DNA from 3 places in the Cryobacterium mannosilyticum genome. Region 3 is predicted to be linked to each of the others. Evidence: riboswitches for the same ligand, from Rfam matches in the RefSeq annotation. Region 3 holds a riboswitch; each other region holds the start of a gene.

Region 1 (3,272 bases), on a different contig from region 3:
CTCGCCGGCCGGTCGATCGGCCCGGGCGCACCGCTCTTCCTGCCGCACCTGGTCGGGGAGCGCACGCCCTACCTCCGTCCGGACCTGCGCGGCGCCTGGGTGGGGCTCGACCTCGGCCATGACCGGTCCGACCTGGCCCTGGCGGCGCTCGAGGGGGTGGCGCTCGCGCTGCGCACGGCGCACACGGCGCTCGGCGCGCGGTCCGGCGGCGACCTCTGGCTCGCCGGCGGCGGCACGACCTCGCCGCCCTGGCGCGGGATGCTGGCCGACCACCTCGGCCGGGGGCTGGCCGCCGTGGAGGTGCCGGGGGCATCCGCTCGCGGGGCGGCGCTCGTCGCCGGACTGGCCGTCGGGCAGGTGGACCGGGCCGGGATCGCCGGGCCACTGGCCCCGGCGCGGCGGCACGTGGCCGATCCGCGGCCGGGCTCCGCCGCCCAGATTGAGGAGCGGGCCGCACTCTGGGCGGATGCCGTGCGGCGGAGCCTGGAGTGATCCTCTCGCCGTGATCGACCTTTTCGGTCCAGACCGACCGGCGTGCCGGTCGACCTCGACCGGAATGGCAGATCTCGGCGGGGTGGCGGGGTGGCGGGTGGCGGGGTGGCGGGGTGGCGGGTGGTCCGCAGGGAAAGTCTTGGGATGATGGAGCAATGACTCGAACCGTATCCGGAGCCCGCGTGCTGATCACCGGCGCAGCCATGGGCATGGGCCGCCTCTACGCCGAGCGGGCGGTGGCCGAGGGAGCCAAGGCCGTGATCCTCTGGGACCGCGACCCCGCGGCGCTGGCGGTCACCGCCGCCATCCTGAACGAACGTTCGGATGGCCGCAGCCAGGTGGCGCCGTACGTCGTCGACATCGCCGACCTGGGAGCGATCGCCCAGGCGGCCCAGCGGGTGCGGATGGAGGTCGGCAACCCCGACATCGTCATCAACAATGCCGGCATCGTGCGCGGCTCCTACTTCTGGGAACATGACAACGGCGACGACACCCGGCCGACCATGCAGGTCAACGCCCTCGCCCCCATGTACATCACGCGTGAGTTCCTGCCCGCGATGATCGAGGGAACCGGCCGCGAATCGCGCATCGTCAACATCGCGTCGGCCGCGGGGATGCTATCCACTCCCCGGATGAGCGTCTACGCCGCGTCGAAGGCCGCGCTGATCGGCTGGAGCGACTCCCTCCGCCTCGAGCTCACCCAGCAGGGCCACGGCCAGGTGAAGGTCACCACTGTCTGCCCGAGTTACATCTCCACCGGCATGTTCGAGGGTGCCCGCGGCCCCCTGTTCACCCCGCTGATGACGCCCGAGCATGTCGTCGACCGGGTGTGGCGGGCCATGCTCGCGGGCCGTCCGAGGCTCCTGATGCCGTGGACGGTCGGCCTGTCCAGCGCGGTGCGGGGCCTGCTCCCCCTGCCGACGTGGGACCTGGTCGCCGGCCGGGTCTTCGGCGTGTACCGGTCGATGGACGCCTTCACCGGCCGACGCTGACCTGCCCGCCCCGCCGCATCCGTCGCCCGCCCGCTGAGATGCGGACAATGCACCTTCGTGGCGCGGGAGGGTGCTTTTTCCGCAACGCACCAACAACGCGCCGGCGCCGGCGTGCCCCGAACTGGGGTCCTCATTTATGAGGACAACGGGGTGGTCTTCGCCTACGTTGAAGGTGCGCCCCCGGACGAGCTCACAACCGTCGGCCGGAGGAAAGGCACACCCGTCGCGAGGCGGGGTCGCAAAGGCACGGGGCCTCATGGTCAGCCGGCCCACCGGGAACAGGAACCAGATCGATGAACACAGTGACCGACGGCCCCGCCGTCCGCACGGGTGGGTCGGGAATCTTCACGCGGCCCACGGGCATTGCGGATGGCGCCCGCTGGCTCTTCCTCTGGCTGGCCGTCGTCTCCGTGGTCCTGGCCCTCCCCGGGGTGCTGCTCACGGCGCGCGGCGGGCTGCTGGCCCTGGGCCTCGCCGGCGGTGCCGTGCTCGTCTCCTCGCTCACCACCGGCTTCGTGCGCCGGCGCATCCCCCTGGGCGTCGACCTGATCGACGCGCTGGCGATGATGGCATTCGCCCTGGCGTCGCCGAAGGCGTCGGCCGTGGTCATGGTCATGTTCGGCGCCCTCTGGTTCCGGTCGCTGTACGGCTCCGGCGCGCAGGCCCTGCTGCGGGTCAGCCTGTTCGCCGCGGCCCTCGGCTCGCTCTACGCGGTGTGGCCGCTGCTGCGGGAGGACAGGATCGGGACCGACTTCGGCGCGTTCCTCGGCGTTCTCCCCACCATGTTCTTCACCGTGCTGATCGCCCGCCAGCTGGGCAAGTCCCTCGCCGCCCGGGAGCAGAGCATGGGGCGCGACCGCGTGCTCGCCGCGACCGGCTCCCAGCTGCTCGGCGCCACCAGCACGGCCGCGATCCTGGCCCTGGGCTGGTCGGCCTCGGCCGAGTTCTGCGCGGCGACTCCCGGGCTCCGGCTCGTCCTGCTCGCACCGGACGGGCGCACCCTGCGGGTCGCGGGCACGGCCGGCAACTTCCGGAACGTCCCCGGCCGGCTCCCCGGCGAGGTCCTGTTCACCCGGCCCGGGACATCCGTCGCCCGCATCCTCGACCCCGCGCCGCTGAACGCCGCGGTCGGCGAGCCGCTGATGTGGGAGTGCCTCGAATTCGAGGGGCGGGACGAGCGGAGCTGGCTGCTGGTCGGCGCGCCGGGCAGGATCCCCGCCGAGGCGATCCTCTCCGTGCGGGGCCTGGCCGGCCAGGTCGCGCTCGCCATCCGCAACAGCCACGCGCACGAGGAGCTCTCGGCGCAGGCCCGCACCGACTCGCTGACCGGCCTGCACAACCGCGCCTCGCTGCTCGCTGGACTCTCCGCCGGCCTGGCCGGCGGCGACGATCCGGCCGGGTTGCAGGTGCTCTTCCTCGACCTGGACGACTTCAAGGACGTGAACGACGAGCTCGGGCACCGGGCCGGCGACATCGTGCTGGTCGAGGTCGCCGCCAGGCTGCGCGCCTCGGTGCGCCCGACCGACGTCTGCGCGCGGCTCGGCGGAGACGAATTCGCGGTGCTCCTGCACGGCACCGGCCTGGCCGAGGCCACCGAGATCGCCCAGCGAATCGTCGACGCCGTGGCAGAACCGTTCCTGGTCGGCGCCGAGTCGATGCGGGTCGGCGCCAGCATCGGCATCGCGACGCCCGCCGCCGGAGTCGGCATCGAAGAGCTTGTGCACCAGGCCGACGTGGCGATGTACGCCGCCAAGGCGAAGGGAAAGGGCCGGGTCGAGCCATTCACCC
Region 2 (3,272 bases), on a different contig from region 3:
TCGGTCGGGGAGTTCGCCGACCGCTGACCGGGCGTCACTCGAGCACGGCCAAAGCCTTCCCACACTTCGCGGCCAGGTGCTCCCGCACGTTGACGTCCAGTTGCGCCACCCGCCACGGCTCGAGATTGTCGGCGATATCGGCGCGCTTCACGGCGAGGGCGATCGGGTTGGCGCGGATGCCGGCGTAGTAGTCGGCGTCGCTCACGGCATCCGTTCGGGTGAGCAGTTCGACCGCGGCGACGACGCCGCCGGGGATGCCGGCGGCCAGCAGATCGCTGGGGGAGACATCCGTGTCCTCGAGCACGTCGTGCAGCCAGGCGGTCGCCTGCCCCAGCGGGTCGGCGAGACGTTCGGCGACCCGGCGGGGGTGATCGATGTAGGCGGCACCCAGCTTGTCGACCTGGCCGCGGTGAGCGGCCGTGGCGATGGACCGGGCGGTGGCGACGAACGGTGCGACTGCTGTGCCTGGCATGATGATCCCCCTGGGGTAGTGCGATCGAGAGTGAGTGCACGGCCGGCCGGACGTGGAGTCCAGTGGGCGCCTGCTCGGCACACGGTAGCGCGCCCCCGTGAACGGGGGGAGTATCCATGAGAAAACCGGCAAAACAACCCCTTTCGTGCACCCCGCACTGGGGGTACATTCCGCGACGTCGTCGGGGTCGGATCCGGCCCCGGGCTGCTAGGTTCGAACCAGGTGGTCATCCGACCACCGGCGAGACGGTTCATACGTCTTTCGCAAGGGCACACCCGTTGAGAAACGGGGTCGCAAAGGCACGGGACCTTCGGGTCAGCCGGCCTACCGAATGAATAGGGCCGAAGCAGATGAGCTTTCCATTCCTGGAGACCGACGCCCGCGTCGAGTCCGATGGTCTGACGCAGCCTGATGCCACCCTGACTGTGCCCGCAGTCGACAGCCCCGTTGCGACGGCGGCCGTCACCCCACAAACTCCATCAATCCGTCGTCGACTTGGGTAAGCAGACGACGGACTGAGGGAAGTCAGGTCGACCTTCGGGTGGCCGCCCTGACGCGGAATTGCGATGGGGGACCGATTCGGGTTCGGTCCCCCCTCGCATTCACCGCACGGCAGGGTCGCGGCCGGGCGAAATACTTCGCCATGCACGTTCGCATATGCCGTTTGACACACACTCAGCACTAGAAAGACCGGTAGTAAACCATGGCCAGGAAACCATTCGGCCGCCTTCGGAAGCTACCGCGTCGCCTGGGAGTGCAGCTGGCGGCCGCAATGCTCGCAGTCTCCGTGCCGCTGGTCATCATCTCGACGGTCGTGCTCACCACGGACTCGGCGGCGAGCCTGACCGCGGCGGCGGAAAACAAGGGCGTCACCGTCGCCACGGCGGTCGGCCTGCGGCTGGAAGACTGGATTAGGGAACGCAAGGGCGACCTGTCGGTCGTCGCAGCGTCGGCCGGTGACTTGGACAGCTCCGTGCTCGCGACTCGCCTGGCCAAGATCGACGAGGCATTCGGCAGCTACACCCTGATCGAGATCACTGACGTGGACGGTAAGGTTCTCTCCTCCAGCCGCCCAGGCGTCGCCCTCGACCCGACCGGGCAGGACTGGTTCCGTTCGGCCGTCGCCGGCGAGACCGTCTTCACCCCCCTGACCCTTCAGGGCGACCGGCTGCACTGGGTGCTCGCCCAGCCGCTGCTCGCCGACGACGGCTCGGTACGCGCCGTCTTGATCGCCAACCTCGACCCGACCGCCCTGAGCAAGCTGCTCAACCGTGACCTGGGCAAGGGCGTCGAGGTCGTCGCGGTCGACTCACTCCACCGATTGATCTACAGCACGGAAACCATGGGTGACGCGACGGAGCAGTCCGCGCTGCTGGCCGGCGGGATGCTCACGACCATCGTCGACAGCGAACCGGTCGCACAGGCGGCTCGCACCGGCAAGCCCGGCAGCGCCCGTTTCATTGACGAGGACGGACACGACGCCATCGGTGGCTACGACATCGTCGAAGGCCTGAACTGGGTGCTCATAGTGAAAGAAGACGCGAGCGCGGTGCTCGCCCCCGTGGAGAAACAGGTGCAGCGGTCGATTCTCCTGGCGGCCGTCGGCGTGCTCTTCGCCGTGCTCGCATCCAGCCTGATGGCCTGGAGTGCCGCCCGGCCGGTGCGCAAGCTCACTGCGGTCGCCCGTCGGGTCACCCGCGGAGACCTGCTGGCGCGCGCCGTGCCCACCGGGCCGACCGAGATGGTGGTGCTCGCCGACTCGCTCAACGCCATGCTTAACACCAGCCAGGAACTCATCGCCCGGCTGGAAGGCGCCGGGGTCGAGGTGAATTCCGCGGCCACCGAACTGTCGGCATCTTCCGACGAGCTCGCCGCGATCACCACCCAGCAGAGCGCCGCGGTCACGCAGGCCACCGCCACCACCGAGGAGTTGGCGCGGTCGTCGGTGGCGATCGCCGACACCGTTGACGATGTCGCCCGCCAAACCGCTGACACCCGGCGAAATCTCGAACAGGCCGAGGCCGACATCCTCGTCTCGAGCGAACGTACGCTGGCCCTGGCCAACCGGGTGAAGGACATCGAGTCGCTCCTGGTGCTGATCAACGACATCGCCGACCAGACCAACCTGCTCGCCCTCAACGCCGCGATCGAAGCGGCCAGGGCCGGCGAGCACGGCCGCGGTTTCGCGGTCGTCGCCGACGAGGTGCGGCGCCTGGCCGAACGGTCCAAGTCCAGCGCCGGCGACATTGCCGAGATCGTCAGCGCGGTGCAGCATGAAACCAACGCGACCGTGATGGCGATGGAAAAGGGCGCCAAGCAGATGCAGCAGGGTCTGCTCCAGCTCGAAGCGGTGACGGATGCCAACGGTCAGGTCAGCCTGACCACCCAGCAGCAGCGAAGTGCCACCGCGCAGGTCGTGGAAACCATGGAACAGCTCGCCGACGCCAGCCGGCAGATCTCGATCACCGCCCGCCAGATCGCGGCCTCGGCCGGCGACCTTGCGGACCTGGCCCACAACCTCGAAGCCACCGCCGGTGCAGGCAACGGAGAGCGATGACGCAAGCGCACGTTGTGCTGGTTCCCGTGGGGGAGGACCTCTTCGCCGTGTCGATCGACCGGGTGAGCCAGGTGGTCGCCGCGCCATCGCTCACCCGACTGGTCACCGCGCCTTCGCACGTGCTCGGCCTGTTCAACCTGCGTGGGCAGATCGTCCCGCTGCTCGACACGGCTGCGCTTCTCGGCCTGCCCGCTGGGCAACCTCCGATGTTCGCGGTCGTGCTGCAGTCCAGGCAGGGCCTGG
Region 3 (3,272 bases):
CGCCCGGATCGTCAAGGTCGACCCACACCACCGAGTCGGCTGCCTCGAGGTGCTCGGACACGTCGGCGAGCGAAAAGTCCTCACCGACGAGGAGGCCATCACGGTAACAGCGGGTTCGAGGTGTCTGCACCTCCTCAGTCAACCAGCTATCGCCCGGCTCAGAGCCCGTACAGGTCGTCCCAGCCGTTATTGGACTGTGTGCCGGCGTCGGCATAGGCGTATGCGTAGGCCGGTTCGGCGCGGGTGGTCAGCACCCGGGTGCGCTCGCGCAGGTAGGCGACGGCGTCGGCGGTGTCCGGATCCTTGGCCCGGGTCTTCTCCGGCACGCTGAGGAATTCACTGGTCGGGCCGACGACCAGTTGCACCAGCATGGTGTGGCCGTCGTCGGTGAGCGCCGGCAGCTCCAGGAGCTCGGAGCTGTTGCAGACCGGCAGGGCCACCGCCAGTTGCAGCAGCGCGTCCGCTGCGCCGTCGGTGGTGAGGAACGATTTTCCGCAGTACGAGACTCTCTTCATGGAATTGCCTTCCCCCGCGACCGTCTTCGATGGATCAAACCCAGGTCGATGCGGCCAACGTAGCGCGGCCGCACCGATTCCGCTGTCGGCAGGAATGAGGACACCCGAAAGCGGGGAATGCTCAGGTCACAGGCCGATTCGTTCCCAGTAGGCGAGGCCGGCGGGGGTGTCGATCACCTGTTCGCGGCCGGCATCCGCCAGCTCGATCCGGAAGCTCGGCGCACCGAGCGTGGTGCGCACGGTCAGTTCCGCGCGGGCGTCCCCGTTCGACCAGAGCAGCCGCAGTTGGTCCTCGACGGGGGTCGCCCAGCTGAATTCGCCGTCGAACGCCGGATGCCCGGTGCGCAGCCGGGCGAGCCCGAGCTGGGCCTGGGTGACCTCGGTGCCCAGGGCCTGGCTGACCTCGTCGGCCGGGTAACGGTGCCGGTTCACGTCGCGGCCGTTCCCGGTCTCGGCGAAGAGGCTGGTGTCGTCGAGTCCGCCGAGCAGGCCGACGTAGTAGACCTGCGGGCGGCCGGGAAGGAAGTGCTGCACGGCGCGGGCGAGGAGGTAGGGCGCCGTCTCGCCGGCGAGCGTGCTGAAGAAGGTCGCGTTGATCTGGTGCGGGAGGGTGAACCACTCCGGCACCACGGAGGCGATCGAGGAGTGGCCGTGCGTGGCCACGGCGGCGCGGGCGAAGATGGCGGCCATCTCGTCCTGGCTGATCAACCCGGGACGGTCCCCGTTCGGGCCGGCGTCGATGATTCCGATGCCGTCGTGGGTGTCGAGCACGGTGATGGCGTTCTCCGGCCGGATCTCGAACCAGCGCGCGAGGCGGTCGACGGTGCCGGTGCCGAGGGAGTGCAGCAGAAGCGGGGCGAGCGCGAAGTCGTAGACCCAGTCCACGAGCGGGGCGATCGCGAGCTGCTGGCTGTAGTGCGCGTGCACCTCGACCAGCACGTCGACCTGGGCCTCGTGGGCCAGGGCGACGACGACCTTGGTGAACTCGAGAGTCTCCGGCGTCATGAAACTGTCGGTGCCCGGGGTCTTGACGGCGTAGCCGACCGCGTCGAGCCGCACGGTGCTGACGCCCCCGTCGGCGAGGGCGCGGAGCACCCGCCGCAGGTAACTGCGCGCGGCCGGGTGGTTCACGTCCAGGTCCACCTGGGTGGGCATGAAGGTCGTCCAGACGAGGTGGCGGCTGCCGTCGGCACCCTGGTAGGCCGTGAACGGCAGGCCGGGGCGGGGACGGTAGAACGCGGTGATCTCCCGCTCAGTGCCGCCGTTCGGGAATACGGTGTCGAAGGTGAGGAACATCCCGGCGAATTCCGAGGCGTCGCCACGGTCCAGCCAGTCGACGAATTCCGCCGAGGAGGACGACACGTGGTTGACGATGAGGTCCGCGGTGAGTCCGCGGGTGCGGGCGAGCGACCGCATCTCGTCCCAGGTGCCGAGGCGAGGGTCGACAGACGCGTGGTCTACGGGGTCGAACCCGGCATCCGCGCCGTCGAAGGGAATGTAGAACGGGAGCACGTGCACGCTCGAGAACGCGCGCAGCGGCCCGTCGAGCACGGCCTGCAACTCGGGGACGGTGCCGCCCAGTCGATCGGCGTAGACGAGCAGCTCAACAGCGGACATTCTGGCTCCCGGCATTCCGGCGGCACACCGGTCGGCGACGCGGCGGCAGTCCGCGACCCGTGAAGGAATCGCGGCACCGGTTCAGAAGTTACGGCACGCGGAAGGTCAGCGCAATTTGCGCGGCACCGCGACGGCCGGCGACGAGCCGAACCAGGAGATCCCGGCGCCGGCGGCCTCCGGGGCGGACTCGTGTGAGGGATCCGTCTGAACCGGGGGAGCCGCCCGCCCGTTTCGAACGTTGGATTCTGGGAAGGGAAAACTCATGCTGTGCCAGTCCTATCCAATCGGTAGGCCGGCTGACCCAGGGTCCCGTGCCTTTGCGACCCCGCCTTGCGACGGGTGTGCCCGTGCGATTGGCGGTGAGAAACCGCCCGGCCGGCATGGGAAGATCAGCAGGCCTCGGAGGCAGTATCGCCGGATGGCGGCGGAACGGCAAGGGCCCCGCCGTGCTGGTCGGGTGTCGACCAGCACGGCGGGGCCGGAGCGGCGGTTGTCAGCGGTGGATGTCGCGGCGGATAACGGCCTGCCCCTACTCGGGGACCACCAGTGCGGGCGTGTCCTTACGCAGGGTCTCGCCGCGGAAGAAGCTCGGCTGGCGCCAATAGGTCAGGCCCATCACCGCGCCGCCGAGCAGCAGGAGACCGACGCCGATCACGAAGACGAGTCCGATCCCGAAGAGCTCAGAGCCGCTGCCGAAGTCGGGGCTCCAGCTGCTCACCGCGGTCTGCACGAAGACCACGGTGAGAATCAGCCCGCCGAGCCCCGGCACGAGCAGGCGCATCACGAAGTTCCGGATGCTGCTGAACAGGCTCTGCCGGAAATACCAGACGCAGGCGAACGAGGTCAGGGCGTAGTAGAAGCAGATCATCAGGCCCAGCGACATGATCGTGTCATTGAGCACGTTGACGCTGATGACCGTCATGACCGCGTAGAACCCGCCGGCGATGGCACCCGCGGCGATCGTGGCGTAGCCCGGCGAGCCGAACCGCTTGCTGATGGTGGCGAATTTCGGCGGGAGAGCGTTGTAGTGCGCCATCGCCAGCAGCGTGCGCGCGGGGGAGGTCATCGTGGACTGCAGGGAGGAGGCCGAGCTGGCGAGCACGGCCAGCGACATCAGCACGGCGAGCGGTCCCATGATCG

The links. A riboswitch is a leader RNA that binds a small molecule or an ion and turns the genes downstream of it on or off. The one in region 3 is predicted to bind cyclic di-GMP.
Region 1: another riboswitch for cyclic di-GMP. It lies ahead of E3O32_RS09190 (GGDEF domain-containing protein); the one in region 3 lies ahead of gtfA (sucrose phosphorylase).
Region 2: another riboswitch for cyclic di-GMP. It lies ahead of E3O32_RS06960 (methyl-accepting chemotaxis protein); the one in region 3 lies ahead of gtfA (sucrose phosphorylase).

Annotation. Positions count from the first base shown of each region.
Region 1 is NZ_SOFM01000025.1:34,552-37,823, forward strand. It holds gene E3O32_RS09180 (xylulokinase) at 1-492, shown strand, start outside; gene E3O32_RS09185 (SDR family oxidoreductase) at 648-1,484, shown strand; cyclic di-GMP riboswitch class I at 1,688-1,761, shown strand; gene E3O32_RS09190 (GGDEF domain-containing protein) at 1,778-3,272, shown strand, end outside.
Region 2 is NZ_SOFM01000017.1:6,051-9,322, forward strand. It holds gene E3O32_RS06950 (GNAT family N-acetyltransferase) at 1-27, shown strand, start outside; gene E3O32_RS06955 (phosphohydrolase) at 35-472, opposite strand; cyclic di-GMP riboswitch class I at 731-804, shown strand; gene E3O32_RS06960 (methyl-accepting chemotaxis protein) at 1,245-3,029, shown strand; gene E3O32_RS06965 (chemotaxis protein CheW) at 3,026-3,272, shown strand, end outside.
Region 3 is NZ_SOFM01000002.1:28,707-31,978, forward strand. It holds gene E3O32_RS00330 (magnesium transporter CorA family protein) at 1-130, opposite strand, end outside; gene E3O32_RS00335 (hypothetical protein) at 159-515, opposite strand; gene gtfA (sucrose phosphorylase) at 642-2,132, opposite strand; cyclic di-GMP riboswitch class I at 2,416-2,488, opposite strand; gene E3O32_RS00345 (APC family permease) at 2,662-3,272, opposite strand, start outside.